3 regions of the Pectobacterium sp. 1950-15 genome follow, and region 3 is predicted to be linked to each of the others. Evidence: predicted binding sites of a transcription regulator. Region 3 holds the regulator's gene; each other region holds the start of a gene.
The links. The regulator Fur, encoded in region 3, represses iron uptake genes when iron is present. The targets are predictions, from matches to a motif close to ATAATAATGAGAACNACTATCAA.

Region 1 (10,860 bases), on a different contig from region 3:
AGGGCAAAAGCCGCTTCGGCAGCGCTGTGGGTGCCGCCACAGGTTGGGTAGCGCTTGAACTCCAGGCCGGGAGAAAGCATACGCCACGGTGCACCCCAGTTTTCAACCAGCAGCTCCGGCTGCTGTTTTTGATCGCCGTGCGCGGCAAGAAAGGCGTCAATCACCTGCTGTGTGTTGCCCTCAAAACCTGCTAAGCCCAGCTTGAGGGCGGTTAGCCCCGCTCTGGCGGAAAGCCCGGCATGTAGCGGTTTGACCGCTGAACCAAACTGCGCCCGCAGCCCTGCGGCCTGTGTGGCAGCCAGACCAAGAATGGTCTGCGTCTGTTCCACCGACGCGCCAGCCAGACGTGCTGCGGCAGCGGCGGCGGCGATAGCGCCGAGTGTGGCGGTGTTGTGGTAGCCGAGGCTGTAATGACGCGGGCCGCATGCCAGCCCGATTCTGCCTGCCGCTTCCACGCCGATCACATACGCCGCCAAAAACGCTTCTTCCGTTACGGATGAATCCTCTGCGGCAAGGGCAAATAGCGCAGGCAGGATGACGGTGCTGGGGTGTCCACGAAACGCCGGATGGTAATCGTCAAAGTCCAGTACGTGACCGGAATAGCCCAGAATCAGACTACGCGTCAGGCTGTCCGTGCCGCTGAACACCTGCTTTAATGGCGCGAGCCCGCTATCGGCAATGGCCCCCTGTGCAATTGGGAGCGCGGTGGAGATGAAGTCAGTCACCCCGTCACGGGCGGCATCAATCGCTTCCCGATTGGGTTCGCTATGGATGATGTGGTGGGCAAGCGCTGCGGTGATATCAGTCTGATTGGTCATGGGTTGTCATGTGTGCTGGCAGAAAAACATTAATTTACTGCGCATCGCTGAAGAGCGATTAATAACCAAACGGAATAATAAATTCCATTTGGTTATTAGTGATTCGGAATCAGAAGCGGTCTTTTAGCTGCCCCGGTGTAATACCGAATGCACGGCGCAGGGCGGTGGCAAAGTTGGCGGGGCTGTTGTAACCGGCGATGCTGGCCGCTTGCGCAATACCGATGCCGTCTTTTTGCAAGGCCAGCATGGCGCGCTGTAAGCGGCAGTTACGCAGGTACTCAAACACGCTCATATTGAACGTCTGACGAAAATGGCGCTGTAGCGTACTTTCACTCATGTTGACGCTTTTGGCTATCTCACTCATCGAAAGCTGATCGGCGCTGCCGCTTTCCAGCATATCTCTGATCTGTTGAATGCGATGGTAGCCGCGCAGGGTCACACCGCTGCTTTTCTCCTGCGCTACGCTGGCGGTCAATGACGTAAAAGCCTCGATAATCAGGCCCATACACTGCGTTTCCAGATACAGGCGCTGGAGCGGCGTTTGGCAAGGTTCAGCGTCCAGCGTCTGTAAGGCAATCGCCAGCGCCTGCCGGGACGGCGTCCACAGGTGTGTCGCCAGATGGGTCTGCGTGAAATCGTGGATAGCCTGCCAGTCGCCAACGGTGTCCATCATATTGCCGTACAGCCATTCCCTGTCGAACGTCAGCGTAATCGTTCGCTCATATTCATCACGCTTGCCGATGCGGGTGAACATCGTCGGCTCCGTCAGCGAAATCAGCGAAGCAGGCTGGCTCTCTCCCAGGTGCAGTTCCTGATGGTCAAATGAGATATGCGCATTGCCGCTCACCACAATGGCGAGCTTGATGGCGTCATCCAGCAAGTTTTGGGTTTTCATGTTGTGGCGATTAATCACATCTGCGGTATGCAGAATCAGGTGCGGATTAAGCTGCACGACACTGAACGACCCAAATAGCACCGGCGTGTTATCGATCAGCCGGGGGCCGATAAAACGGTAATTGTTCGCGACCAAGCTGGATTGCTGAACGATGTGATCTTTATAGATCGGCTTTGATGACTGTGTGAAGCTGCGCACGTGATTACCTACCTGATTAAACCCTTCGACCTGCGCCTTCCATTTTGATGCTTTGGCAAAACATTTTGCTGCTAGAGCAAACCCCGTCCTGAATGACAAATGTAACAATGACCGCGTCAAAATGGTAATGCAAATACTTCTCAATAGCATTTTTCGTTGGAAACGTCACATTGTACGATAAATGCATTTTCCATTTCCGGCAATGCGGAGAAAAGGGCTGATTGATTACACACAGCATTTCATAACAACACGCCGTGATGCCCGTTGGCATGACGCTCTCTCCCGATAACCGCCACGTCTGCGCGTTTTATCTCCGCCGTTATTCAGCGTTTTTGCTGATTGTCGTTAGGTGTCGCTGTACCGGCTGCGATGTTGCTCCTTTTTCAGGCTACTTATTCATTTCTTACAGGGCAGGATAATTTTGATGAAACTACCACAATCGCGTCGTTATCTTGCGACGCTCATTGGCGTTAGCTGCGGGATGACATCGTTTCTGAGCGCTGCGCAGACCTCGACCACTCCTTCGACAGAACCCGCTCCTCAGGTGCAGAATCAGGCTGAAAGTAAAGCATCGGGCGATACGATGGTGGTGACGGCCGCAGAGCAAACCCGTCAGGCGCCGGGCGTGTCGGTGATTACGGCTGAGGATATCAGCAAGCGTCCGCCCGCTAACGACCTGTCAGATCTGATTCGCACCATGCCGGGCGTCAATCTGTCCGGTAACTCAACCAGCGGCCAGCGCGGTAACAACCGTCAGATCGATATCCGCGGTATGGGGCCGGAAAACACGTTAATTCTGGTGGATGGCAAGCCAGTATCGAGCCGTACCGCGGTGCGTTACGGCTGGCGCGGTGAACGTGATACCCGCGGTGACACCAACTGGGTGCCAGCCGATATGGTCGAGCGCATTGAAGTGCTACGCGGTCCGGCGGCGGCGCGCTATGGTAATGGTGCAGCGGGCGGTGTGGTTAACATCATTACCAAACAGCCGAGTCAGGAATGGCATGGTACCTGGAACACCTACCTGAACGCGCCGGAACATAGCTCGGAAGGCGCGACCAAGCGTACCGACTTTAGCCTGATGGGCGGCCTGACCGACAGTCTGAGTTTCCGTCTGTACGGCAACCTGAATAAAACTCAGGCTGATGCACGCGATATTAACGAAGGGCATCAGTCCGCGCGGGCGGGTAATCAGTCAGCTTCACTGCCTTCCGGACGCGAAGGGGTGCGTAATAAAGATATCAACGGTCTGTTGCGCTGGGATATGACCAAGCAACAGTCGCTGGAGTTTGAAGCGGGTTCCAGCCGTCAGGGCAACATCTATGCGGGTGATTCGCAAAATACCAACACGAATCCGCTTGTTGTTAGCAATTACGGTAAGGAAACCAACCGTATGTACCGCCAGAATTTTGCGGTAACGCATCGCGGCTACTGGGACAGCGGCGTCAGCTCTACGTCGTATCTGCAATACGAGCGTACGCACAATACCCGTATCCTTGAGGGGCTGTCTGGCGGTTTAGAAGGAATTTTTGATACCAATATTCCGAATCAATATGGCACGATAAAACTGGATAACTTCACCGCGCACAACGAAGTGAATATTCCGCTGAATCTCTGGGTCGAGCAGGTACTCACGTTCGGGGTTGAGTGGAACGAGCAGAAGATGACAGATCCGGTTTCGAACACGCAGACGACGACCGAAGGTGGTAGCGTGGGGTCGTTGAGCAGCAGTGGACGCAGTGAGAAATCCGCCGCTCGTCTGGCTTCCGCCTTTGTGGAAGATAACGTCCAATTGACGGACAGTACCATGCTGACGCCGGCGCTGCGCGTCGATCATCACAGCACGGCGGGCACTAACTGGAGCCCGTCGCTCAACCTGTCGCAGGAATTAGGTGACGACTACACGCTGAAGCTGGGTATCGCCCGTGCTTACAAAGCGCCGAACTTGTACCAGACTAACGAGAATTACCTGCTCTATAGCCGTGGGCAGGGCTGTTCGGGCGGCACGTCTTGCTACCTGATCGGTAATGAAGACCTGAAAGCGGAAACCAGCCTGAACAAAGAAATCGGTCTGGAGTTTCACCGTGATGGGTTGATCGCTGGCATCACCTACTTCCATAACGATTACCGTAACAAGATTGAAGCAGGCAACAATGTCATCGGTAAAGCGGTGGGCGGGAGTGATTCAAGATATGCCAACGCCAATATCTTCCAGTGGGGCAATGTACCGAAAGCCGTCATTCAGGGGTTGGAAGGTAACCTGACCGTTCCTGTCACGGAGACCATCAATTGGCGTAACAACCTGACCTGGATGCTGGAGTCGAAGAATAAAACCACGGGTGATTATTTGTCGATTACGCCGGAGTTTACCCTGAACTCATCCGTAGACTGGCAGGCGACAGAGAACCTCTCCTTCCTGGCCGATGTGACCTGGTATGGTCGCCAGAAGCCGAAGAAGTATAACTACAAAGGTGAGCGTGTAACGGGTAGCGCGACCAATGAGTTAAGCCCTTATGCGCTGTTCGGGTTAAGCAGTACCTATACGTTTAATAAGAACCTGAGCGTGACGGGTGGTGTCGAGAACCTGTTTGATAAACGTCTGTTCCGTGCCGGTAATGCGCAGGATGTGGTGAACACGACCAATAATTCCGTTACTATTGCGGGGGCGGGTGCGGCAACCTATAACGAACCGGGACGGACTTTCTTTGTTAACGTGAAGACGTCGTTCTAAGTTTTATATCCGTCATACTGAATCGCGAACGCCACGGTGCCATTGTACCGTGGCGTTTTTTATGGCGTGCCATCCCTGGTCGTCACCCTGCGGGCCGTTGCTGCGCAACGTTAAAAATTTCTCCCAGAAATTTTTTATTGCCGCTATCAGGGACAGAAAATGGTTTTTAAGGTGGCGACGATCGTTTCTACATTCTGATTTTCGATGCGGTAGTACAGCGTTTGTGATTCGCGTCGATAGCTAATCAATCCTTCTTCACGCATTTTCGCCAGATGCTGTGAGAGGGCGGACTGGCTGAGCGGGATATGTTCAAGCAGCGCACCCACCGACATTTCACCGTGTTCGATAAGCAGGCAAAGCACCAGCAACCTGTTCTCGTTGCCAATCGCGCGCAGCAGCGCCGCGGCTTTTTTCGCACCGTCCTGCATGAATTCCCGATCCGAATTGCTCAACGTCATGTTCATACCGTCCTGCGTGACTGGCTAATTTAGAGATGACTAATGTATTGAGTTTACCATACTCTCGGCCTTGAGCGCGGATAATGACGGCGCTCAACAACGCTGCGGACGGTGCTGCCGCGCTATGCCGTGACGGTTTACAATAGCGGCATTCCTCCCTAGAATAACGCGACATCCTTTCCTGAATCTGCTGCTGCAGGAAAAACAACCTTCTCCTCGAAACGGGAGGAGCGCTTTTTTGTTTTTTCCAGGTAGCACCATGTCTACATTTACTCGCTTACAAAAACGTTTATCCCGTTTGGGGATAGACACCGATTACCAACATTCTATTTATCATCTTCGCAGGCAGCATGCAGAAGCGCAGGTTCTGTTGCCGGAAACATTGCCGCTGGAAGAAAAGGCGGTTCAGCAACTGCTGGATTTCGCCTCGGTACACCTACCAGGCAGCGATGCGCACGTCTGCGCCGCTCGCGCGACGCCGGATTTCCACCCCGGCACGCTTGCGCCCGTCGGCAGCATTGTTGCCACTACGGATAACTTTGTTATCCCTGCGGCGATTGGGACCGATATCAACTGCGGGATGCGCTTGCTGACGACGGGTGTACATCATACTGATGCTGACGCACATAAACCGGCGCTGATTCAGGCGCTCAAAAATACGCTACTGCTGGATCAGCGTGATGTCCCTGTAACGCCGGATTCGTTTTCCGCGCTCTTTGACGAAGGACTCTCGGCATGGCTTGCGGCGCTGCCCTTGCAGGGGCTCTGGCAGGAAGTAGACTTCCGACGCTTGTCGGCAGAATTCGGCTCCATTGCCGGAACTGATGCGGTTCGTGCTGCTAGTCGGCATGCGCCAGAACCGTTTTTTGCACCGCGCGAGATTCTGCGACCTTCCAGTCTGGGTACGGTTGGGTCGGGTAACCATTTCGTCGAGCTGCAAATTGTTGATGCGGTTTTGGATCGGCATGCGGCGTATCAGGCTGGCGTACAGGAAGGCGAAGTCGTCATTATGATTCATACCGGTTCACGGGACGTGGGCTTTTATGTCGGCCAGCGTGGGATCGATAAAGCGCGAGCCTGCTGGCCTGCGGGAGAAAAATACCCGGCGTCCGGCCTATTTGGTCTGGTTGATGAGCAGGCGACGGACTATATGGAAGCGATGGGCGTTGCTGCCCGCTATGCGTGGATCAACCGGATCGTGCTGACTGAACTGATTCGCTCTTCCTGGAAGCAGGTGTTTACGCGGGATACCAGCAAGCTGGTGGTCGATCTGTCGCATAACATTATTCTGCCGGAGCACGGAATGAATCTGCATCGTAAAGGGGCGACCCCCGCCAAAGCCGGAGAGTTCGCGCTGATTCCCGGCTCAATGGGGGACTACTCTTATCTCGTCACTGGGAAGGGGAACCCTGATTGGCTGTGGTCGTGTTCACACGGCGCAGGGCGTGCCGAACGTCGGCAAAGTATGCGCAATAAGATCGATACGGCCAAACAGGCAGAGACGGTGCCCTGGCAATGCATCACGCTGAAGGATGAGCGCCTGCGGGAAGAGGCGCCGGCGGCTTATAAGCCGGTTACGCCCGTGATTGATATTCAGACGCAGTCAGGGCTGATTCAACCTGTGGCACGGCTGCGCCCGTGGCTGACGTTTAAGGCATGATGTGACCCGCTCTGGCGCGAATTGATTCGATATTCTTTGTACTAAAATGACGACCCAATCGGCGAGTTGTCGATTGGGCCGTGTGTTCTTTGTTGCCGGAATCCGTTCGTCAGGTATCTTTCAGAGGAATAAACGCAGCAAATTAGGGCTTTTGCTTGATGACGTTATTAGCACCGCTAGAAGAGAGTTTCGGTTCTGTTCCTCCCCATGAGAGGCGGTTGCTGATGCCATTGAAGGAAACAACGGCGGGGCCTTTAAAATCCAGATCGAGATGATGTTCCGTACCCGTTACATTCACCTTTGCGGGTTTATCCTCGGCGAAGATGTGCGTGCGGATGGTGTTTTTATACGCGGCGACGGTCAGATCACCCGTCGATTGACCTATGGCGGCAATCTCTGAACCGGTCACGGTAAGCGATGTTGCGGTATCGAACGTGATGTTGTGCTCAGAACCAGCGACGGAAATATTGGCACATTTGCCCGTCAGTACGATGTTGTTACCGTTGCCTGAAATATTGACATTATTGCCATTACAAGGAATATCGCGCGTTAAACCGATACCCTCCAGCTCGATAGGGGCGGCATAGACGGATGCGGTGAACGCGAAAGCAGAGACGAAAACCATTGGCAGATACCGTGTTATCTTCATGGCGTTTTTTCCTGTTATCAAAGAGGTCATCCGGCATCGTTGCCGTAAAGGCACCTATCATCTGTTAACGTTTTTCCCGACTCTATTGCGAACATTCTGATTATCGCTATGCCATCAAACGATGATTAATCACGCTATGTTGTTAAAAGCCTACCTATTATGTGGTTAACTCAGCATAGTTAGTGTGTGCCGTCAGGGACATGCTATTCTGCTGATGTCGGCATTTTTCAGCGATAATGAAATTGGGCACATAGCATAGTTGAATAAAAATTAATGTTGCTATTATGTGAACGAATTAACAATCAATTCAAATCCTGATATGCTGACGAGGCTGGACCGGACACTCTACTACCTTACATCCACACGCTGACACCCAGGCATGGACACCACAATTGGGAACAAGAGCGCCGGCATAATGAAGACAATGAGAGCGAGGAGAACGTCGTGCTAGAAGAATATCGTAAGCACGTAGCCGAGCGGGCTGCGCAGGGGATTGTTCCTAAACCGTTAGATGCCACGCAGATGGCCGCGCTGGTTGAGTCACTCAAGAATCCCCCGGCAGGCGAAGAAGAAGCATTGCTTGATCTGCTGATTAATCGCGTCCCTCCCGGTGTTGATGAAGCCGCCTATGTGAAGGCCGGTTTTTTGGCTGCCGTCGCTAAAGGCGAAGCCACTTCCCCCTTGGTTAGCCAGGAAAAAGCGGTTGAGCTGCTGGGTACCATGCAGGGTGGGTATAACATCCATCCGCTGATTGATGCGTTAGACAACGACAAACTGGCACCGATTGCCGCCGAAGCGCTGTCTCATACGCTGCTGATGTTTGATAACTTCTACGATGTGGAAGAAAAAGCGAAAGCAGGCAATGCGCACGCCAAGAAAGTGATTCAATCCTGGGCTGATGCCGAGTGGTTCCTGTCCCGCCCGAAACTGGCGGAAAAAATTACCGTTACCGTTTTTAAAGTCACCGGTGAAACCAACACGGATGACCTGTCTCCGGCGCCTGATGCCTGGTCACGCCCTGACATCCCGCTGCACGCGCTGGCGATGCTGAAAAACGCCCGTGAAGGTATCGATCCCGATCAGCCTGGTGCTGTGGGCCCGATCAAACAGATCGAAGAACTGAACAAGAAAGGCTTCCCGCTGGCTTACGTCGGCGACGTTGTCGGTACAGGCTCATCGCGTAAATCGGCAACCAACTCCGTGCTGTGGTTCATGGGCGAAGATATCCCTTACGTTCCGAACAAACGCGGTGGTGGTGTGGTGCTGGGCGGCAAGATCGCCCCGATCTTCTTCAACACGATGGAAGATGCCGGTGCGCTGCCGATCGAAGTGGATGTGAACGATCTGAATATGGGCGATGTGATCGACATTTACCCGTATGAAGGCGAAGTACGCCGCCACGACACCAATGAAGTGCTGGCGACGTTTGCGCTGAAGACCGATGTATTGCTGGATGAAGTGCGTGCCGGTGGTCGTATTCCACTGATTATCGGCCGCGGGCTGACGTCCAAAGCGCGTGAGTCACTGGGCTTGCCGCACAGCGATGTGTTCCGTATTTCCAAAGCGGTTGAAGCCAGCAAGAAAGGCTTCTCGCTGGCGCAGAAAATGGTGGGCCGTGCCTGTGGCGTCGCGGGCATTCGCCCTGACGAATACTGCGAACCGAAGATGACCTCTGTAGGTTCACAGGATACTACCGGGCCGATGACCCGTGATGAGCTGAAAGATCTGGCCTGTCTGGGCTTCTCCGCCGATCTGGTGATGCAGTCATTCTGTCACACCGCGGCCTATCCGAAGCCAGTTGATGTGACCACGCACCACACGCTGCCTGATTTCATCATGAACCGTGGTGGCGTCTCACTGCGTCCGGGCGATGGGGTTATCCACTCCTGGCTGAACCGTATGCTGCTGCCGGATACCGTTGGTACGGGCGGTGACTCCCATACTCGTTTCCCAATCGGTATTTCTTTCCCTGCGGGCTCCGGTCTGGTGGCGTTTGCTGCCGCGACGGGCGTGATGCCGCTGGATATGCCGGAATCCGTTCTGGTACGTTTCAAAGGCAAAATGCAGCCGGGCATTACTCTGCGCGATCTGGTTCACGCCATCCCGCTGTATGCCATCAAGCAAGGTCTGCTGACCGTTGAGAAGAAAGGTAAGAAGAACATCTTCTCCGGTCGTATTCTGGAAATCGAAGGTCTGCCGGATCTGAAAGTCGAGCAGGCGTTTGAACTGACCGACGCCTCGGCGGAACGTTCTGCGGCTGGCTGTACGATCAAGCTGGATAAAGCGCCGATCATCGAGTATCTGAACTCCAACATCGTGCTGCTGAAGTGGATGATCTCCGAAGGCTACGGCGATCGCCGTACGCTGGAGCGTCGTATTCAGGGCATGGAAAAATGGTTGGCCGATCCACAACTGCTGGAAGCGGATGCCGATGCCGAGTACGCCGCGGTGATCGACATCGATCTGGCTGATATCAAAGAGCCGATCCTGTGTGCGCCGAACGATCCAGACGATGCGCGCTGGTTGTCTGATGTGCAGGGCGAGAAGATTGATGAAGTCTTCATCGGTTCCTGTATGACCAACATCGGGCACTTCCGTGCGGCAGGTAAACTGCTGGATAGCCACAAAGGCCAGCTGCCGACCCGCCTGTGGGTTGCGCCGCCGACCAAGATGGATGCGGCACAGCTGACCGAAGAAGGTTACTACAGCGTGTTTGGTAAGAGCGGAGCACGTATCGAGATCCCTGGCTGCTCGCTGTGTATGGGTAACCAGGCGCGGGTAGCGGATGGTGCGACGGTCGTTTCTACCTCGACGCGTAACTTCCCGAACCGTTTGGGCACCGGTGCCAACGTGTATCTGGCGTCTGCTGAGCTGGCTGCGGTCGCTTCTCTGCTGGGTCGCCTGCCGACGTCAGAAGAGTACCAGACCTACATGTCGCAGGTGGATAAAACCGCGCAGGACACCTATCGCTATCTGAATTTTGACCAGTTAGGTCAATATACCGAGAAAGCCGATGGCGTGATCTTCCAGACGACTGTCTAACTCGCTATAGTTCGCATCTCTACACCGAAGGAGGCCTTGTGCCTCCTTTTTTTCTGCCTGTTTTCATACTTCACGTTGTCTGTTCGCTGGCCATTGGCTGCGGGTATTGTGCATCTGCAATATCAATGGTGCATCTGCAACATCAAAGGTGAAGGTGCGTCACGACGGTAGGGCGCATAGGCGACTAAACTGAACAGAAGAAACATCACAGTGAGGATGGCATCATGGACTATGAATTTTTGCGGGATGTGACGGGCCAGGTCATCGTTCGTATGTCGATGGGACATGAAGCGATCGGGCACTGGTTCAATGAAGAAGTAAAAGGCCAGCTAACGGTATTGACTGATGTTGAAGAAGCGGCGCGCTCTGTTGCGGGCAGTGAGCGGCAGTGGCGGCGCGTAGGTCATGA
Region 2 (10,860 bases), on a different contig from region 3:
CAAACTCCAGGAACAGGGGCTGGCAAAAAGCATTGGCGTCAGCAATTTCCACATTCACCACTTACAACGGTTAAAAGAAGAAACGGGCGTGTTGCCGGTCATCGATCAGGTCGAGCTGCATCCTCTTCTCCAGCAAAGACAGCTTCACGCCTGGAATGCGACGCATCACATCCAGACCGAATCCTGGAGCCCGCTGGCACAGGGCGGCGAGGGGGTTTTTGACCATCCGACTATCCGCAAACTGGCGACAAAATACGGAAAAACGCCGGCACAAATCGTGATTCGCTGGCATTTGGACAGCGGGCTGGTGGTGATTCCTAAATCGGTGACGCCTTCCCGCATCAAAGAAAACTTCGAGGTGTTCGATTTCCGTCTGGATAAAGACGAGCTGGGTGAAATTGCCAAGCTGGACAGCGGGAAGCGACTGGGTTCGGACCCTGACGAACCGAGAAACGACTAAGAGCTCATCCACCTTTAATGCCAGCATTCACCGTGCTGGCATGTTTCTTCTAATCGGCAAACTGAATCTCATACACATCGCTACGGCAATGCGCCTCGCTGTATTCCAACAGTTCACCCTGTTCGTTATAAACATGCAGTTGGCAATACAGTATCGGTGCTTCCACCGCGATACCAAGACGCGCGGCGATCTCTGCCGCACAGGCAATCGCTTTGAAACGATAGCGCTTTTTGTCCGGCGTGATCCCGCACGTCATCCAATATTGATAGAGAGACTGTTCAAGCGCTTCTGGGTCAGGCAGGAATTTTTGCGGTATCCAGGTCGTTTCCAGCGAGACTGGCTCGCCATTGCTTAGCCGCACGCGCCGCAGATAGGTAACGGCCTCACCTTCCGGCAACGACATTTTTGCCGCGATGGCAGCAGGCGGAACCTGTATCGTCTTCTCCAGCCATAGGCTGCCAGCGACGCCGCCCTGTTTCAGTACCAGCGCGGTGAACCCTTCATCTTCGTCGCTCAACGCGTAGTGGAGCCGTTGAGCGACGCGGGTTCCCACCCCTTGCTGGCGAACAATCAGCCCCTTTTCTTCCAGCAGCGACAGGGAACGGGAAACTGTTACGCGCGATAATCCCAGCTGTTGCGCAATCAATCTTTCCGCAGGTAAGAACTGGCCTGCTAACGCCTTCCGACGGCTGATTTCTGATTCAAGCAACGACGCGAGCTGCATATAGCGAGGCGCCGATGATGCCTCAGCCAGTTGATCCCTGACCCAAAGCAGTAATTCCCGCATAGTGCAGCCTTTTTAGTGACGCAGCATTCTGGCTGCGTGCAGGTTAAAACAGGGAGTGAACCTGATTTCATCGCGAAACGAAACGCCCCGACTCTGAAATGGTTGTAATAAAGCGTGTTTTTTAGCACCTGTCAGACCTGGAACAGCATGCGGTTCAAAACGTGATTCACCCTTAATTCATAACAACATCAATCTATAAGGTATCGTCCTCACGGCTTCGCATCTTTAATCTTGGTTTGTCTGAATAGAGGTGGATCACATTAAGAAACAGGTGGATACCAGAAACACTGCCGTCACACGTGTCACGGCAGAGGGATAAGGGCGGAAGGGGATGGCAGGCAGTTTACATCGCAGGCTGTACGATGAGCTGTCCCGTTGAACCACGGTCGGCCAATTCCAGCGTCTGGCTGTAATACAGGAAGGGGAACGCCATTGAGGAAGGCTGCATGAAATAAACCAGCAGCTCGACATCGTTATCCACCCACACCGTATCTTTCCAGCCGCTGTCTTCCACCGCCGGCGGGCCACCATTCGCGCTACGCACGAGGAATTTAACGCCCTGAATATGGAAAGCCTGTGGCGTATCGGCGTGGATAATCCAGCGTTCGCAGCGGCCAAGCTGCGTTTGTACATCAGCACGTGTCATGTCCCACATCGCACCGTTGATGCCGGGCAAGCTGTCACCCAAACGGAATTCGCGCGTGCGGCTGATGCTACCTTCAATGATGTTGTCGGCCAGCAGGCGCATCGGCAGGTTGTCCGTCACCAATGGCAGCAGGCCCGTCGGCTTAAGGGTGAGTATTTGAGTAGAAATCAGGATGCTGGAAGGCTCAAATAAGCCGCGCAGGCGATCCATAATCCCAGCCGATTCCCCTGCCGTCAGCGTGACGTCTTCGCCCTGCGACATGTCGATCAGAATCTCACGCCGTTCGCCGGGTGCGAGAGAAAGCTGGTTCACCGCCATCGGTGCCGGTAGCAATCCTTGATCGCTGGCAATCACATGCATCGCCCGACCATCGCTCAGCCGCATCACGTAACGCCGGGAGTTCGACGCGTTCAGCAATCTCAGACGCACCCAGCCACGGGACACTTCAACAAAGGGATTTTGGATGCCGTTGACTAATAGCGAATCCCCCACGAAGCCGCCGTTAGAAGGCGGGCTATAAATAGGAACACCAAAGTTATCCAGTCGTTTATCCTGAATAATCAATGGAAAATCATCAACACCGTAGTGATTGGGCAGCGGCAGGGCCTTACTGGCTCGGTCTTCCACCAGCCATAGTCCAGCCAGCCCGTTATAGATATGTGGCGCCATGCGGTTCGGCGTATTCGCATGATACCAGCAGGTCGCCGACGGCTGACGAATGGGTAATACCGGCGACCAGTCGGTTCCCGGAGCAATGATGCGGGCGGCCCCCCCCATCAGCGGACCCGGCACCTGCAACCCACCGATCGTCATCGCGACAGGCTCATTCAACCGGTTACTGTAAATCAGCTTAACGTCATCGCCGTCATAGACGCGTACCGTCGGCCCTAAATAACGGCCATTGATGCCCCAAATGGATGTCTTACGATCGCCGGAAAATGCCCAATGGGCACGCTGCATGGTCAGAAAAAGAGGCTGGCCTCGGCGCGACTCCAGTAACGGCGGTATCGGCAATGCGGCGGAACTCCCACTGGCTTTAGCCGTCAGTGGCGTCATTCCCGCACATAACGCAAGGCCCGATGCCTGAATAAACTGACGTCGGCTGAGTGACATAATGACTCCGTAAATCCATTAACCGTAAGCAAAGTTTAACTTCCGATTCGTTCTTGAATAGACAATCGGAAGAAATAATCGCGTAACCCGATGAGGTAAGTTTATTTTTTGTCTGCCGCTTCGCGCGCCGCCACTTCTGCATCCAGCTCGGCAATCTTGGCCGCCATCACATCATGGCAATGTGAAGCCAGCTCGCGAACCTGATCTTTGGTATACGCGCGGGTATCAATGGGCGGCAACATTTCTACGATAACGAGGCCGTTATTCCAGCGGTTCAATTTTACTTTATTGCTGGTCGTAGAAACGCAAATCGGCACAATCGGCACTTCTGCGCTAATCGCGGCATGAAAGGCACCGGTTTTGAATGGCAGCAGGCCGCGTCCACGGCTGCGTGTACCTTCGGGGAACATCCAGATGGAGGTGTTTCGTTCTTTAATATGTTTCACCACCTGAGTGATGGTGCCGTGCGCTTTCGCACGGTTTTCGCGATCAATCAGCAAATTACCCGTCAGCCAGTAAAGCGGCCCGAAGAACGGGATCCACAGCAGGCTTTTCTTACCTACGGTAACCGTACGCGGCTGGACGGCTTTGGATACCGTGACCATATCGTAATTATTCTGATGATTCGCGATATAGATGCAGTTGCCGTAATGCGCGGCTTCTTCCGGTATCCGCATTTCTACGTTCAGGCCAAACACCGTGGACAAGCGTCCAAAAAGATGGCCGAAGGTCGCCACATGACGGGGATTTCTAGGGCTGAACAGGCAGTAAAACAAGCCAAAAACACAGACCAAAATAGAAAATATAACGACAATAAAAAAACGCAAAATGGATAACATAGCAACCTCATTAGCCGACAGCCGCCGCTAGTATAGCGATTTCGCGCTAAAACACACGGTGATTCAATTTGCTGCAAGATGGCAACCGGAAACTAAAGAAAGGCGGTATTACACCGCCTTTCTCAACATGCACAGGACAATACGGAGGGGTTATTCTTCGCTGCTGCCGGTGCTAATCTGCTGCGGTGCATCCACCTCAATCCGGTCGATGCGCTGTAGCCCACGCAGCAACGTGCCTTTCCGCCCGCGCTCACCCTGATACTTCTGAAGCTCGTTCGGACGCAGCACCAGCTTACGTTTACCGAAATACAGCGTGACGGAAGCCTGTGGCGGGAGCAGATACAGCCAGGTCAGACGGTCTTTACCTTCAGCAAAATCAGCCGAGGAGATGGACACAATCTTGTTGCCTTTGCCTTTCGACAGCTGTGGCAGATCGGAGACAGGGAACAACAGCATTCTGCCAGCGGCGGTGATCGCCATCAGCAGGTTATCGTCACCGTGGATCTCGATAGGCGCCAGCGCCTTCGCATTATCCGGCAGCGTAATAATCGCTTTACCCGCACGGTTGCGCGCGACCAGATCGTTGAAAGTACACACGAAGCCGTAGCCTGCATCCGATGCCATCAGCAGCGGCTGATCGTCTGCGGCCATCAGCACCTGTTCAATCGTCGCGCCCGGCGGCGGCGTGAGTTTGCCCGTCAGCGGCTCGCCCTGACCGCGTGCGGAAGGCAGCGTGATCGGGTCCAGCGCGTAGCTGCGTCCGGTGGAGTCAATAAACACCACAGGCTGATTGCTCTTACCTTTCGCAGCGGCGCGGAAGCTATCACCCGCTTTGTAACTCAGTCCGGCAGGATCGATGTCATGCCCTTTGGCGCTGCGTACCCAGCCCATTTCCGACAGCACAATGGTGACCGGTTCGGACGGCACAAAGTCATGTTCACTCATCGCTTTCGCTTCGCTGCGTTCATACAGCGGCGAACGACGATCGTCGCCATAGGTTTGCGCATCCGCCTGAATTTCTTTCTTAATCAGATTGCTGAGCTTACGATCTGACGCCAGCAGCGCTTGCAGCTGATCGCGCTCTTTTGCCAGATCGTCCTGCTCACCGCGGATTTTCATCTCTTCCAGCTTGGCCAAATGGCGTAATTTCAGCTCCAGGATCGCTTCAGCCTGTGTCTCACTCAGGCTGAACTGGCGCATCAGTACCGGCTTCGGCTCATCTTCCGTGCGGATGATATGGATGACTTCATCAATATTCAGGAACGCAATCAGCAAGCCTTCAAGGATATGCAGGCGCTTGAGCACTTTTTCCAGACGGTAGTTCAGACGGCGGCACACCGTATCACGACGGAATACCAGCCACTCGCTCAGGATCTCGACCAGCCCTTTCACGCTAGGGCGACCATCCAGACCGATCATGTTCATGTTAACGCGGTAGCTCTTTTCCAGATCGGTCGTGGCGAACAGGTGATTCATCACCTGATCCATATCGATACGGTTCGAGCGCGGCACCAGCACCAGACGAGTTGGATTCTCGTGATCGGATTCGTCGCGCAGATCTTCCACCATCGGCAGCTTCTTCGCGCGCATCTGGCTGGCAATCTGTTCCAGCACTTTGGCACCGGAAACCTGATGTGGCAACGCGGTAATGACGACATCACCGTCTTCTTTCTTCCAGACGGCGCGCATACGTACCGAGCCACGGCCATTCTGGTAGAGTTTGCGCACTTCATCGCGCGGCGTGATGATTTCAGCTTCCGTCGGGAAATCCGGCCCCTGCACATGCTGCAATAAATCGTCCAGCGAAGCCTTCGGATTTTCCAGCAACATGACCGCAGCGGCGGCGACTTCACGCACGTTATGCGGTGGAATATCCGTTGCCATACCAACAGCGATACCGGTGGTGCCGTTCAGCAGAATATTCGGCAGACGCGCAGGCAGCATCTTCGGCTCCTGCATCGTCCCGTCAAAGTTCGGGGTGTAATCGACCGTGCCCTGCCCTAACTCCGACAGCAGGATTTCAGCGTATTTGGACAACCGCGATTCGGTATAACGCATGGCGGCGAAGGATTTCGGATCGTCCGGCGCGCCCCAGTTCCCCTGACCATCCACCAGCGGATAGCGGTACGAGAACGGCTGCGCCATCAGCACCATTGCTTCATAGCAGGCGCTGTCGCCGTGCGGATGGTATTTACCCAGCACGTCACCCACGGTACGGGCGGATTTTTTAAATTTGGCGCTGGCATTCAGCCCCAGTTCGGACATCGCATACACAATGCGACGCTGCACAGGCTTCAGGCCATCGCCAATGAACGGCAATGCCCTGTCCATGATGACGTACATGGAATAATTCAGGTATGCATTTTCGGTAAACGTGCGCAGCGCAAGGCTTTCTGCGCCGTCATGAGTCATCTCACTCATTTATCTCATTTCCCTCACATCGCGGCGCGATGGTTACGCTTTCCGGCACGCCATAGCGGCGGTATGTTTGGCGGGAATAGTACCTTATCTGATGAGGTGATGTCACAGGGAACAATCTCGCAGAAAACCGTGTTGCGGCTCCACGCCGATAATGACCGATGTGAATCTGGCTGCGGCGCGAAAAGAGGGCTAGCGGTAGCGATAAACGTTCGGATGGTCTGCGGTAATCGTCTCGCCATATACGGATAGTGACGCCTCGTCTGGCCGCAGCATCGGTTTCCCCCTACGGCCAAGCAAAATGCGTTCAATGGCCGTGCCGAAAGCGGCCCCTTCAAACCAGAATGCCTCATGTATAAAGCTCATTCCGTAGCAGACTCCCTCGCTATCCATCAGCAGAGCACCGTGTGAATGATGGGTTTCGCCGATCAGAATCAGCGTCGTATTCAGAATGCCCTGCCACTCCAGCAGCGTTTCATCCTCCTGCACATCCTCGTTGCAGCCAAAAATAATATCGCCACTCGCGCATTCTTCTCCTGCGCCGCACTGCCCAACCGTCAGCCCGCCAAACGCGTGCAGGATAGCAAAAGCAGGGTGGCTCTCAGGCACAAACGGCGGGACTGATTGTGGCGCGACATCCGGCCAGCCTGCCGCCTGAAACAGTGGAAAAACAGATTCGGGTATTTCAATCGACATCGTTCAGCATCTTATGAGCAGATCACCATCATTAATGGACGCGATGCAGGCACTAAACATGGTGGCATCCGCGCGGACATCGTCAGTGTGAATAATGCGGCTATTCATCCTTTCCATAAATGCCAATCACGTGACAAGGATGGAACGTAACAACCTGTCCGCATCGCACACAGTCGCTTCCCGTGGGAGTATTGTCTAAAACACCTTGATAAAATGCGTGATGCTTTTTCGTCACTCTGACCCACATCCTTTCCACCGACAGCTCATCCGCGCCTGCGGTTTTTTCCATACGAAAGATTAGCTTAACAAAATCGTCGGGGACGAGTGACTCACGTACTCCGTTGTCTGGAATCCAGAATGAATCAGGATACTCACGGTTAAGCGCTTCGCCATCGTCCAGCTCGTAGTGATCGGTTTCATAAGTCGGTAGTTTCATGACACCTCCTTGATACAGAACGCCTACACCATCGCCTTCGATTGGATAGCGAACATAGCGTTTCATTAAGAATTATTCATCATCATTGCAACAACAGATGATAATGCTTAGCATATTGATAATAATTATCATTACCATATGATAATTAATGTTATTCGCCGTTTTGCATTTCCCTTGCAGACGCTAGCGACCAGCACGCCATGTTTCCCCAACGCCGCTGGCCAGAACAACCTTATAGCAGAGTATCACTATGTTAATTAACAAGAATTTAAATAAAATTCTTCTCACCGGCATCTTGACTGGCGTCGCGCTGAACAGCATGGCAGCGGATAGCACCACGGGCAACAACGCACTCAGCGGGAAGAATCAGGATAATTCAGCGGCGAAAGCGGAACAAACCGACGATGTGATGACGGTGAAATCGCCAAAAATCGAGAAAAAAGCGGGATCGAGTACAACGCTGACGGCCGCAGATATGCAAAAAGAAGGCGGCAACAATTTTGGCACCATCATGCGTTATCAACCTCTGGTGAGCGCAACGGGTGCCAGCGGCGGCAGTAATACCGGGAAAAGCGGCTTTGACCGCGGCGGTTACACGGGCTACAACATTCGTGGGATTGAAAGCAACCGTGTTGCGATCGATACCGATGGCATCGCTCTGCCCAATGCCACAGGCCGCAGCTACGCCAGCCGTGCCGGATTCAATACGTTCGGCATGGGACGCGACTATATCGACCCTTACGTGTACAGCAGCGTCGATATTGAGTCAGGCGTCACCTCCGCAGAAAATACCATCAACGCGCTCGGAGGCAGCGTCTCCTTTCGGCCAAAATCTGCCGATGATTATCTGAAAGCAGGCAAACAGGACTACTTTGGTCTCCAGAGTGACTTCGACTCCGCCAACCATGGTTGGCATAATGGCATCACCGCCGCAGGCGGTGATGACGAACTGCGCGGCGTGGTCGTGCTCAGCCGCCGCGACGGCCAGCAAACGCGTAATAACAGCGACGAGATCGCCGCTTACCCCGCCAACTGGCACTCTAACGCCATTCTGGCGTCCGGTATTTGGCAGGCCAACGACGAGCACCAGCTCACCGGTACGCTGGATTATTACCATAAAACCAACCACGCCCATTATGACTACTGGGGTAGTTTGCCAAGCGGCAACAACACCATTTATGGCACGGCGCAACAAAGCAGCGAGACACGCCGCTGGACCGCCAGCCTGAAAGATCGCTGGACGCCCGTTAACAATACGCTGGTCGATTTGGTTGATAGCCGCATTTACTTCCAGAACAGCGAATCACATGACAATACCTGGCTACCCGCAACCACAGGGATGGCGGCAGCGGATAGCCACCGGGTCTATTCCGACTACAATGTCACCACCTATGGGTTCGATACCCATATGGTGAAAAGCTGGGATCGCCACGAATTCAGTTGGGGTCTTAATGCCAGCCAAAGCAAGACAGAACGCCCGTTCAGGCAATCACCGAATCAAACGGGTGCCAATAACATCATGCAGCCAGAAGCCGATAGCAACAGCTACACCGTCGGCGGCTTTGTGCAGGATACCGCTACGTGGGAGCTGGCGGGGCACGCCTTCTCGGTTGTCCCTGCCGTGCGCGCCATCCACCAGCGTACCAAACCGACCAATACGGTTCGCCTGAGCGGTGACGGCAGTGTCATCAGTGAATCCGATGTCAACAGACTGTACGGTAAAGCCAACAGTGATACGCAAGTCTTGCCTTCACTGAGCTTCCTCTATGACATCACCCCGACGCTGACAACCTATTTGCAGTACCGCCGTGGCGCACAGTTCCCGGATGCCAGCCAGCTTTATGGCAGCACCAATCTGGACGCTAACTATGCCGGACCAGCTCAGTATGCCTTTATCGGCAATAGCGACCTCAAGACGGAAACCAGCAACAACGTAGAATGGGGATTAAAAGGCGAAGCAACGGAGGGAATCACCTTCCGTACCGCGCTGTTCTACAACACGTATAAGAACTTTATCGCCAATACCCGCTACCGTCGTAGCGCCAACCCCGATAAATTTACTAATGTTCCTAGCAATATCAGTACGATATATCAGGCGGAAAACCGCGATAAAGCCTACATCTACGGTGGTGAGGTCAGCAGCAAAATACAGCTAGGCACCTGGTTCCCAGCGGTTGATGGGCTCAGCACCACGCTGGCGTTTGGCTACACCAAAGGCCAGTCGCAATCCCGCTACCTTGGCGACCGCTATGTCGATCTCGACAGCGTGGCCCCGATGAAAGCCGTGATAGGTATCGCCTACGACGATCCTTCCCAGCGCTACGGTGCCGCCGTGACGTCTACCTTCCAGAAAGGGAAACAGGCGAAAGATACCAGCCGTGAAAGCTACACCAATGCAGGCAACGCTATCACCGCCTCGAATGTCGAATATATGCGCATTCCCGGCTACGGAATGGTGGATCTGACCGCCTACTATCGCGTGACCAAAAACGTGAAAATCAACGGCGGCGTGTATAACCTGACTGACCGTAAATACTGGGATTACCTCAGCAGCCGCCAGATTGAGACCAACGATCGGCAGGGGCAGTATGACCGCGCCCTCTCCGTGCAGCCTGGTCGTACCTTCCAACTGGGCGTGAACGTGGACTTCTAATCCGCGTCGCTCACGATTCAATGAAAAAGGCGATGTCTGCATGAGGCATCGCCATCGTAATCAGGCAAGAGCGCGCACCACGGCTTCCTTGCCTTTTTATTTTTCTCTATACACTCTTCCCGCCACGCTCCGTTTAATTGCGCCGATATCGTTATTTCTACAGCATTAATTAATGACGATTCCGTTCAGAATGGCTAATTTCCCTCTCGCTATAACGTGATCGCGATCTCAATTAATATTCAGCCAGCACTATGTTTTAATTTTGTCCTATTCAGCGGACAGCATTTAGTATTGTCCCTCTCGACTATCGCGACTAGATTAATGATTACAGCACGCCATTTAAATAAACCGACAGAGAAAATAAAACAGGAAATTATTTAGAAAAAATTATCAATTCGATAAGCATCAGAAAATCTAAAGACAAATGAGGGTAATATGATGCAGCCACTCACCTCCCGTCAGAACCGTTTATTGAAATATCTGTTACAACACCAGGGATATGTAACGGTTAAAGATATTGCACATTACCTCGATGTGTCTGAAAAAACCGTCTATCGTGATATGCAATTTGTTGAAGCCTTCCTTTCTGTCTGGAATATTTATCCAGACAAAAAGGTCGGTGCGGGACTCATGTTAATCACCGATGACGACCGGCACCTCGCATTACTGGAACAGCAAATTGTCGTGGACGACGGGGATACCGATGCGCTGATCAACAATGCGCGTCGCGTCAAAATTGCCTCACAGCTATTAAGCGATACGCCTCATGAAACGTCCATTAGCAAGCTGTCAGAGCGCTATTTTATCAGCAG
Region 3 (10,860 bases):
GCCATCGCGAATTCTGACGAACAGTCCATACGAATCACGCCGTCGTGATCCAGCGACATAAAGCGGAATGTCTGATCGACTGCATCGTTCACCAGCGTCAGATCAAGCTTGTAATGCTCTGCGATACGCTGCCAGTAGGCAATACCGGAACCGCCCAACGGGTCGACACCGAGTTTCAGACCGGCACGTTGAATCGCCGCCATGTCCACCACGCTAGCCAGCCCTTCGACATACGGCTGAACCAGATCCTGCTCATGGACATGTCCGCTTTTCCACGCCTGATCCAGCGTAATGCGTTTCACGTCACGCAGTTCATCCGCCAGCAGGGCATTCGCACGCTTCTCAATCACGCTGGTGAGATTGGTATCTGCCGGGCCACCGTTCGGCGGATTATATTTAATACCGCCATCTTCCGGCGGGTTGTGGGATGGCGTGATTACAATGCCGTCCGCCAGTGCACCGCCCTGACGATTGTGAACCAGAATCGCGTTAGACACCGCAGGCGTTGGGGTAAAACCATTATCCAACTGCACGATCACATCCACGCCGTTGGCAGCCAGCACCTCAAGCACGGAGATAAACGCCGGCTCGGAGAGCGCATGAGTATCTTTACCGACATAGCACGGGCCGCTGATGCCTTGCTTTTTACGCTCTTCAGCAATCGCCTGTGCGATCGCCAAAATGTGCGGTTCATTAAAGCTATGGCGCCCCGCGCTGCCGCGATGGCCAGATGTACCAAATTTCACCGCGTGCGCTGTGTTGCCGACTTCCGGGCGCAGCACATAATATTGTGACGTTAATTGTGCCACATTAATCAAATCGCTCTGCCGGGCAGGCTGTCCGGCCCTTGGGTGATTAGCCATTGGCGCTTCTCCCTAACGCTGTAGTTAGATAAGTGGTTGATATAGTTTATAGATAAATAATTAGATGGTTCCGCACACTTTCTCTGTCAGTTCCGTTGGGAACTGCATCGTCAGCATGATGTGCTCAACCATGCTGCGTTTACGACCGGTATTCGTGTTGGTAATCACCCAGTATGGCGTACCCGGAATATGTTTGGGCTTTGTGTGTGTGCCATGCTGAAGCAACGTTTGCTGGTCACCCGCGAAATAGACCCGCGTGCGGCCATGAAGAGATTCTGTCGCGGCAGCAAACTCCTGCGGCGATAAGGTATACAGCGTGGACAGAACCAGCATAAAGCGATTGATGGCCTTATTCTGTTCAGCGTATTCATCCGACAGCAGCAGCTCACGCAGGGTTCGTACCCGATCGCGTGGGCTCGGTGCAGCGGCAGGCTGAGACGCCGCCGTTGTTGCAACAGCCTCTACCGCAGGCGTGGTAACAGGCTGCCCAGCAGTAAATTTCAGCATGCGCCGTAAAATATCCGATGCGCTCTCACCGATATGCTGTGTATGGCTGGCAATATAACGATAAAGCTCTTCGTCGACTTCAATAGTTTTCATCTTTATCCAGTGCTGTTTTTACCCAAAATTGTGCAAATTACAGAGACGTTTCCCTTCTGTAACCCGACATCTATGGGTAGATGACTCAAATCAAAAGGATTATACAGGCGTTCAAACATTATCGAACAGCGGCATAATGGGACAATATCAAAAGTCAGACGATGCCCCAATGCCTTTCATTCCTTGCTGCCCCTTCAACGACAACATTCATTCTAAAGTCATGATACCCTAAGCCCATGTCTCTCTGAATGAACTTCACCATGAAATTGAATCATCGCTGGCAAAATGCGCACCAGCCCACAGATAAACTCCCTGTCGTCCTGATTCATGGCCTGTTTGGCACGCTGGATAACCTTGGCGTATTAGGTCGGGATTTGCAAAACACGCACGACATCCTGCAAATCGATTTACGCAATCATGGTTTGTCGCCGCGTTCGCCGCAGATGAATTACCCCGCGATGGCGCAGGACGTACTGGCGCTGCTGGATGAACTGAACATCGAACGCGCTATCGTGATTGGGCATTCAATGGGCGGGAAAGTCGCGATGGCGCTCAGCGCGCTCATTCCCGAACGGCTGGACAAACTGGTCGCGATTGATATCGCACCAGTGGATTATCAGGTGCGCCGCCACGACACCATTTTTGCCGCGCTACGCGCCGTGACGGAAGCGGGCCTGACCTCGCGTACGGAAGCCACCGCATTAATGCGTCAGCATATAAAGGAAGAAGGCGTGATTCAGTTTTTGCTGAAATCCTTCCAACAAGGAGAGTGGCGTTTTAACGTACCGGTGTTGTGGGATGAGTACGAAAACATCGTTGGCTGGCAGGAGGTTCCCGCCTGGCAAGGCCCTATCCTGTTCATTCGCGGCGGCGATTCCCCTTATCTGGACGATCGCTATCGCGATTCGTTATTGCGCCAATTCCCGGCGGCGCGTGCGCATGTGGTCAGCGGAGCAGGCCACTGGGTTCACTCAGAAAAGCCTGATGCGGTTTTGCGCGCTATCCACCGTTTTCTGGACACGAATTAACCAGACAGCACTGACACTGGCGGATTCATGATAACGGCGACAGTTAACCGTTGTCGCCGCCAGTGCGGCTAGGGTATGATGGCGCTCGCAGTAGAGGGACGGCTGATTCAGCCACAAGCATTGTAACCACTTCATCAAAATGCACGCATCACTTCCCGACATGTTTCACAGATAGCAAACCGCATCCTGGCGACCTCTGTTGCAGGGTGAGAATCGGCATCGCTTTTATTTGTAGAACAAGATGGACAGCACCGTGTATTTTGGTCCGAATACCTTGCAGTATCATTACTTATGGCAAAAGAACAAACGGATCGCACCACACTGGATCTGTTCGCAGACGAGCGTCGTCCGGGCCGCCCCAAGACCAACCCGCTCTCGCGTGACGAACAACTAAGAATTAACAAGCGTAATCAGCTACGTCGCGATAAAGTTCGTGGCTTGCGCCGTGTTGAATTAAAGATTAACAGCGACGCCGTTGATATCCTGAACAGCCTTGCTGAAGAGCGGAACATCAGCCGCAGTGAGTTGATTGAAGAGATGCTGCTGGCGCAGTTGGCAGAACAACAGTCCTGATTGACGTAATACGATATTCACACCTTGTGCGGCGCCATTTCTGACGCCGCCTGAACATTCACCCAAGATTAAACACTCGACCCCAGGTTAAACAACACGTCTGTTCTGACTAACATACGGTTTTTCTGATGAAAACCCGCATCAGAATTTTTCCCAGTTGTCGTTGCTGGGCGGCAACGCTTTAGCTGCGGCGGCACGTGGCGCAACCGCCTGCGCTTTCTGCATCGGTTTTGCTGCGACTTGCAGCGCTGACTGCGAGTCAGACAACTGGAACAGCGACACCGTCTGGTTCAGCAACGCCGCCTGCTCTTCCAGCGACAAGGCGGCCGACGAGGCCTGTTCAACCAACGCGGCGTTTTGCTGCGTTACGCTGTCCATTTCCGCTACGGCCTGACCAACCTGTGCAATCCCTTTGCTTTGTTCTTCCGATGCCGACGCAATCTCACCCATAATATCCGTCACGTTGGTCACCGCACGGACGATATCCTGCATGGTGTCACCAGCATCGCTAACCAGGTTGGAACCCGTATCGACACAGCGAACAGACTCAGAAATCAGCCCTTCGATCTCTTTCGCTGCCTGCGCACTGCGCTGTGCCAGACTGCGTACTTCTCCCGCCACCACGGCGAACCCACGCCCTTGCTCACCCGCACGCGCGGCTTCTACCGCCGCATTCAACGCCAGAATGTTGGTCTGGAAAGCGATGCCGTTAATCACAGTGGTGATTTCTGCAATTTTTCTCGAACTGCCAGAGATTTCCGCCATGGTTTTCACCACGTTCTCAACGATCTCGCCGCCCTTCTTCGCCGTTGTCGAAGCTTGCAACGCCAGTTGGCTAGCGTGGTTGGCGTTTTCGGCGTTCTGTTTCACCGTCGCCGTCAGTTGCTCCATGCTTGCCGCAGTTTCTTCCAGCGCGGAAGCCTGCTCTTCAGTACGTGAAGACAGATCGTTGTTGCCCGCAGCAATTTCAGAAGCCCCCTGATAGATGGAATCCGTGCTGTTTCTGATCGTGCTAACCGTGCTGGCCAGACTCCCCTGCATTTCACGCAGCAGTGGGAACAGACGACCGACACAGTTATTGCCGAAGTCCAGAATTGGCTTGCCCAGATGGCCGGAAGCAATCACGCTAAAGTGATAGCGCAGGTCATTTAATGGACGAACCAGACACACAACCAGATAACGGTCAGTCAGGAACAGCATGATCAGACCGATAACCAATCCGCTCAGCAAAATGTTCTGTCCAATCGTGGTGATTTTTTCAAAACGAACGCCTGCCGCATCGAATTTCTCTGCGCTGGCGTTACTGAATGCGGATAAAGATGCACCAAATTGGCGACTCAATGGCGGCACAACGTTCTTGGCCTGATTTTGGTAATCATCCAGTGCGTTGGCAACGGCCTTCTGGTAAAGCGGCTCAACCCCCTGAGTAACCAGATTGTTCCAGTCACGACTGACAGCCTGTACCAGCGCCGCATCCAGACCCGCATGATCGATAGCATTAAACGCCACCAAATCAGACTTCAGTTTATCCAGCGCGACAAGTGCAGAAGCCTGCTCTTTATCTGCGGCGGCATTATCACCGCTGCGGCGAGCGTCAACGGCACGCGCCAGACGGGTTACCATACGGAAGTATTGATCGTTGCCCTGGTTGATAAAATTCATATTCTGAACCAGCAAGGTGCTGGTTTTCGAGGTCGTCGTCATCTCTTTAAAAGAGAACATGGTATATATCGATACGCCACCCCAAAGGACACAAAAAATGCCCAGCACCCATAGCATAGCGGTTCTGATGGCAATATTTTTTATAAGTCTCATAGCTCACTCCAAATCAGGAAAATGGTTAAAAAGATTTTTATCGCTAATCAACCGATATGAATCAGAAAATTCACACCATGAAACAGGTCACTTCTCCCTAGCGTTCACATTTCACCGAGTTGAAAACTCAAAAACCACGCTAACTCATCGGCTAAACACAGAGAATATTTAGCGTTCTCGCTATATTTATTAATATAATTTTTTATATTGAGAATGGATGCACTTATTTTTATAGATATAAGTTTTTTAATCAGAGAGTTACCATAAAGTTCGCTACCGCCGCGCCTCACGTGCGTTGGCATCGGCATGCTGTCAATGGGCAAGGCAATTTACGCTGAACTTTCACTTTATTCTTTAACATCAAAAGGCTAAAACCTTTTCCTTCTGTATTTTCATCGTCTCATCTGTAAATGGTTATAATTCTTATTTCCATTTATTAGGAATATTCCCGAGAAATGTTACAGACTTTCAATTCGATTAAAACATTATCTTTTGTATGCATTTTAATTCTCACGAAGAGTAACGTACCGTGAGGTGACTTTTATTTCTTACAAAAAGAAGTCTGCTTTTAATTACAATCGGAATCAGTTGTAAAAATAAAAAGCATATTCATAAAAAATGAAACATTGTTATAAATAAATACCCACCAAGATATTAAGGAAATGAGCGTTTAATCCCTGACGATACCATAATCCCTATTCATTATGGGGAATTTAGCGTCGGCAGAACTGCGTTTCGTTTCTTTTACTCCCCTCCACATTTCATACGCCTTTGATTTACGCATCCTTACCGATACGAGTTTCTCCTGATGTGAGTGTCTGTTATTATTAACAGATAAGTGGGTGAAACATTACACCATACCATTAGGAATCAAGAGGTTATTCAATTCATGGCACTCATCGGAATATTCTTTGGCAGTGATACTGGCAACACTGAAAACATCGCCAAAACGATCCAACAGCAGTTAGGCACCAACGTTGCTGATGTTCATGACATCGCCAAAAGCAGCAAAGAAGACCTCGAAGGTTTCGACATTCTGCTGCTGGGTATTCCAACCTGGTATTACGGTGAAGCTCAGTGCGATTGGGATGACTTCTTCCCTTCGCTGGAAGAAGTTGATTTCACAGGAAAACTGGTTGCCCTGTTTGGCTGCGGCGATCAGGAAGACTATGCGGAATACTTCTGTGATGCCATGGGTACTATCCGTGACATTATCGAACCTCGCGGCGCGACGATTGTCGGCCACTGGCCAACAGAGGGCTATTACTTTGAAGCCTCTAAAGGGCTCGCCGACGACAACCACTTCATCGGCCTGGCTATCGATGAAGACCGCCAGCCTGAACTGACCAGCGAACGCGTAACAACGTGGGTCAAACAGATCAGCGATGAACTGAACCTGAAAGAGCTGGTTGGCTAAATCCTATTGGCTCTGATAATCCCTATCAGAGCCAAAACAGCATTGATAGGTAAAACCTTTCATAATAATTGATACATTTTTTTAACTTCTATCAGTAAACCTGTACAATAATCCCATCGGTTTTATACGTGCTTCACCATTTCCTCATTCATCAACAACGTATTGCGTTCTATACCAGTAGTGTGAATGGGGACAATATTGTTAACATTCCCTTGTTTTCATTTTGTATGTGCGGTTCTATAATTGGGACGCTATTACATTTTTTGAGCCGACCGATGTCATAGGCTAGGCAGCCTCCATTGATAAGTAAGCAACAGGACTAAACCCGCATGACTGACAACAATACCGCATTAAAGAAGGCCGGCCTGAAAGTCACTCTTCCAAGACTGAAAATACTGGAAGTGTTACAGGATCCTGTCTGCCATCACGTCAGTGCGGAAGATTTATATAAGAGACTGATTGATATGGGCGAAGAGATTGGTCTTGCTACCGTCTATCGCGTACTCAACCAGTTTGATGATGCGGGCATCGTAACCCGTCATAACTTCGAAGGTGGAAAGTCCGTCTTTGAACTGACGCAGCAGCATCATCACGATCACTTAATTTGCCTCGACTGTGGCAAAGTCATTGAATTCCGCGATGAGTCTATCGAAGCACGCCAACGCGAGATCGCAGAAAGACACGGCATTAAACTGACCAACCACAGTTTGTATCTCTACGGGCATTGCAGTGAAGGGGATTGCCGAGAGGACGAAACCCTGCACGATTCCACACGATAAATCGACCGCATAAAAAAATAAAACCGCCGAGGCGGTTTTATTTTTGTCTTCTTTCCAGTCAGCCTTAGCCAACCCAGGTATCGCGCAGCCCAACCGTACGGTTAAACACCAGATGCTCTGCACTGGAGTAAACACGATCGGCACAGAAGTAACCTTCACGCTCAAACTGATACGCTTTCTCTGCTTCTGCTTGCGCCAGGCTCGCTTCGACAAAACCTTGCGTAATCTTCAGTGAGTCTGGGTTAATCGTCGACAGGAAGTCCTCTGCCGCGCCAGGGTTTGCCACACTGAACAGACGATCGTACAAACGGAATTCTGCGGGTACCGCGTGTGCCGCAGAAACCCAGTGAATCACGCCCTTCACTTTACGGCCATCAGCCGGATCTTTGCTCAGCGTCTCTGCATCATAGCTACAGTAGATCGTAGTGATGGTGCCCTGCTCGTCTTTTTCAATGCGGTCGGCTTTGATCACGTAGGCATTACGCAGACGCACTTCTTTACCCAACACCAAGCGTTTGTACTGTTTGTTAGCTTCTTCACGGAAGTCAGCACGGTCGATATAGACTTCACGGCTGAATGCCACCTGACGTGACCCCATTTCCGGCTTGTTCGGATGGTTTGGCATCGCGACAAATTCTTCATGCCCGGCTGGCAGATTCTCGATCACGACTTTGACCGGATCCAGCACCGCCATCGCACGCGGGGCGTTCTCATTCAGATCGTCGCGGATACAGGATTCAAGCGCGGCCATTTCCACGTTGTTATCCTGTTTCGTGACGCCGATGCGCACACAAAATTCACGGATAGAGGCTGCGCTATAACCACGACGGCGCAGACCAGAGATGGTCGGCATGCGCGGATCGTCCCATCCTTCAACGACATTTTCCACCACCAACTGATTCAGCTTACGCTTGGACATAATCGCGTATTCGAGATTGAGGCGAGAGAATTCGTACTGACGCGGATGGCAAGGAATCGTAATGTTGTCCAACACCCAGTCGTACAGGCGGCGGTTATCCTGGAATTCCAGCGTACACAGTGAATGCGTGATCCCTTCCAGCGCATCGGAGATGCAGTGGGTGAAGTCATACATCGGGTAGATGCACCACTTGTTACCCGTCTGGTGGTGATCGGCAAATTTAATACGGTACAGCACCGGATCGCGCATCACGATAAAGGACGATGCCATATCGATTTTTGCTCGCAGGCAGGCCGTACCTTCCGCAAACCCGCCGTTACGCATTTTTTCAAACAGCGCCAGGTTTTCCTGCACGGTACGGTCGCGGTAAGGGCTGTTTTTGCCCGGCGCCGTCAACGTACCGCGGTATTCGCGGATTTGCTCGGGCGTCAGTTCATCGACATAAGCCAGCCCTTTACCGATCAGCTCAACCGCATACGCATGCAGTTGATCGAAATAATCAGAAGAATAGCGGACGTCGCCGCTCCATGAAAAGCCCAGCCACTCGACGTCACGTTTGATCGACTCAACGTATTCGATATCTTCTTTTACTGGGTTGGTGTCGTCAAAACGCAGGTTGCATTGCCCCTGATAGTCACGCGCGATACCAAAATTCAGGCAAATAGACTTGGCATGCCCAATATGCAGATAGCCGTTCGGCTCTGGCGGGAAACGCGTCTGAATATGGTCATGCTTACCGGACGCCAGATCTTCATCGATAATCTGACGGATAAAGTTGGTTGGGCGGGCTTCAGCCTCACTCATTCTTCATTCCTCAATGCTAAAACGACGTATAACCGACAATGATCCAACAAGCTACGCTGGGAAACAACCGTTAGTTTCATTTAATTATTCATAACGAAAAAAAAGGGCGAGATTGCCATCTCGCCCTATCAATTTCATGGACATAACACCACGTTAAACAAGTAGCACCGTCATATTAGGCCTTGTCGCGTTCCGCTTTCAGTGCGGTCGCTATCGATTCAGCCTGTGTGCCCACGACAATCTGTACGCTTTGCTTATTCAGACGAATAACGCCCGCCGCACCAAGACGCTTCGCCTGTGCATCATCCACCAGAGAGGAATCCGCCACGTTCAAACGCAGACGCGTAATACAGGCATCAATACCGAGCAGATTGTCTTTCCCACCCAGTGCCTGCAGGTAACCCCGCGCCAGTGACGCTGTATCACCTGATTTCTCGCTCGCGGATGCGGTACTCACGTCATATCCATCAGCTTCGCTACCGCTCACGGCCAGCTCACGTCCCGGCGTTAACAGATTGAAGCGCGTGATGGTAAAGCGGAACACCACATAGTAAATAACGAAAAATGCCAGTCCCTGAACAAGCAGCATGTACCACTGGGTAGCCAGCGGGTTGCGCGAAGACAGCACCATGTCCACCAGACCGGCACTGAAGCCAAAGCCGGCAATCCAATGCATGCTGGCTGCGATAAAGACGGAAAAACCAGTCAGCAGCGCATGCAGGAAATACAGCACCGGTGCCACAAACATGAAGGAGAATTCCAGCGGCTCAGTGATACCAGTAAAGAAGGAGGCAAACGCCGCCGCCAGCATAATTCCGGCTACTTTGCTTTTGTTCTCAGGGCGAGCACAGTGATAAATCGCCAGCGCTGCACCCGGCAGGCCGAACATCATAATCGGGAAGAAGCCCGCCTGATAACGTCCGGTGATCCCCACAACGGCTTTGCCTGAATCAATAGACTGTTGGCCGGCCAGGAAGTTAGGGATATCGTTGATACCCGCAACATCAAACCAGAACACGGAGTTCAGCGCGTGGTGCAGCCCAACAGGAATCAGCAAGCGGTTAAAGAAGGCATAAACCCCAGCACCTACCGAGCCCATTTGTTGGATGTGTTCGCCAAACGACACCAGAGCATTGTAAATCACCGGCCAGACGTACATTAAAATGAACGCCACCAGAATCATCAGGAAAGAAACCAGAATCGGGACCAAACGGCGTCCGCTGAAGAACGACAGCGCCTTAGGCAGTTCAACCTGACTAAAGCGGTTATACAATTCGGCGGACATCACACCGACCAGAATCCCGATGAACTGGTTTTCAATCTTGCCGAACGCAGCGGGCACCTGTTCAACAGGGATCCGTTGGATCATGGCGACAACAGCCGGTGAACACAGCGTGGTCAGCACCAGATAGCCGACAAAACCGGTCAATGCTGCCGCACCATCTTTATCTTTCGACATGCCGTAAGCGACACCGACCGCAAACAGCACCGCCATATGCCCGATAATCGCCTCGCCCGATTTGATGAGGAGTGCCGCCAATGCGTTCTCGCTTCCCCAGCCAACCGGATCAATCCAGTAACCTATCCCCATCAGGATGGCGGCAGCAGGCAGCGTCGCGACAGGCACCATCAATGCCCGGCCGACTTTTTGTAAATAGCTAAGAGTACTCACTTTTCCCTCTCTTACCTTTGCGAGGTAAATGAAATGTTGTGGGGCAAACAAACCTGCCAATAAATTTCACTGCCGAAGAACGTCGCTGTCGAAAAACTTCATTGTCGAGAAAACATGGCAGCGGTAGTTCTCAGGGGGAGTGTAAGAAAAATAATTCGCTACACAAATTAAACCCCGTAATTATGTGATAAAAATCACCAAAAAACTGCATACTAAAAGTTTATACCTGAATAAAACCCCAACTTATTTCAAGATTAAAAAAAACGGAGTAGACTAATTTTAATGCATAGACAAAACGCGTAGCTGGCGCGATTGACGCAATAACGCAATTTATTCCACTTAAAAATCAGGAGAGCGCTGATGAGACTCATTCCCTTAACTACCGCCGCC

Region 1: the regulator Fur is predicted to act here: its motif matches at 2,039-2,061, upstream of WCT94_RS09660 (TonB-dependent siderophore receptor).
Region 2: the regulator Fur is predicted to act here: its motif matches at 7,511-7,533, upstream of WCT94_RS03460 (TonB-dependent receptor domain-containing protein).

Annotation. Positions count from the first base shown of each region.
Region 1 covers NZ_JBBBQR010000006.1:252,560-263,419, reverse strand. Annotated here, with positions in the region: gene WCT94_RS09670 (MmgE/PrpD family protein) at 1-818, opposite strand, end outside; gene WCT94_RS09665 (helix-turn-helix transcriptional regulator) at 928-1,911, opposite strand; gene WCT94_RS09660 (TonB-dependent siderophore receptor) at 2,336-4,642, shown strand; gene WCT94_RS09655 (ArsR/SmtB family transcription factor) at 4,789-5,100, opposite strand; gene WCT94_RS09650 (RtcB family protein) at 5,360-6,760, shown strand; gene WCT94_RS09645 (DUF3060 domain-containing protein) at 6,903-7,409, opposite strand; gene acnB (bifunctional aconitate hydratase 2/2-methylisocitrate dehydratase) at 7,854-10,451, shown strand; gene yacL (protein YacL) at 10,676-10,860, shown strand, end outside.
Region 2 covers NZ_JBBBQR010000002.1:300,069-310,928, forward strand. Annotated here, with positions in the region: gene dkgA (2,5-didehydrogluconate reductase DkgA) at 1-460, shown strand, start outside; gene WCT94_RS03430 (GntR family transcriptional regulator) at 510-1,247, opposite strand; gene ftsP (cell division protein FtsP) at 1,591-3,006, opposite strand; gene WCT94_RS03440 (1-acylglycerol-3-phosphate O-acyltransferase) at 3,108-3,845, opposite strand; gene parC (DNA topoisomerase IV subunit A) at 3,996-6,266, opposite strand; gene WCT94_RS03450 (SUKH-3 domain-containing protein) at 6,456-6,959, opposite strand; gene WCT94_RS03455 (DUF2314 domain-containing protein) at 7,060-7,395, opposite strand; gene WCT94_RS03460 (TonB-dependent receptor domain-containing protein) at 7,646-10,048, shown strand; gene WCT94_RS20800 (fibronectin type II domain-containing protein) at 10,066-10,218, opposite strand; gene WCT94_RS03465 (BglG family transcription antiterminator) at 10,484-10,860, shown strand, end outside.
Region 3 covers NZ_JBBBQR010000005.1:73,293-84,152, forward strand. Annotated here, with positions in the region: gene pgm (phosphoglucomutase (alpha-D-glucose-1,6-bisphosphate-dependent)) at 1-863, opposite strand, end outside; gene seqA (replication initiation negative regulator SeqA) at 924-1,463, opposite strand; gene ybfF (esterase) at 1,724-2,491, shown strand; gene ybfE (LexA regulated protein) at 2,783-3,064, shown strand; gene WCT94_RS07710 (methyl-accepting chemotaxis protein) at 3,206-4,879, opposite strand; gene fldA (flavodoxin FldA) at 5,769-6,296, shown strand; gene fur (ferric iron uptake transcriptional regulator) at 6,626-7,075, shown strand; gene glnS (glutamine--tRNA ligase) at 7,140-8,798, opposite strand; gene nagE (N-acetylglucosamine-specific PTS transporter subunit IIBC) at 8,974-10,470, opposite strand; gene nagB (glucosamine-6-phosphate deaminase) at 10,831-10,860, shown strand, end outside.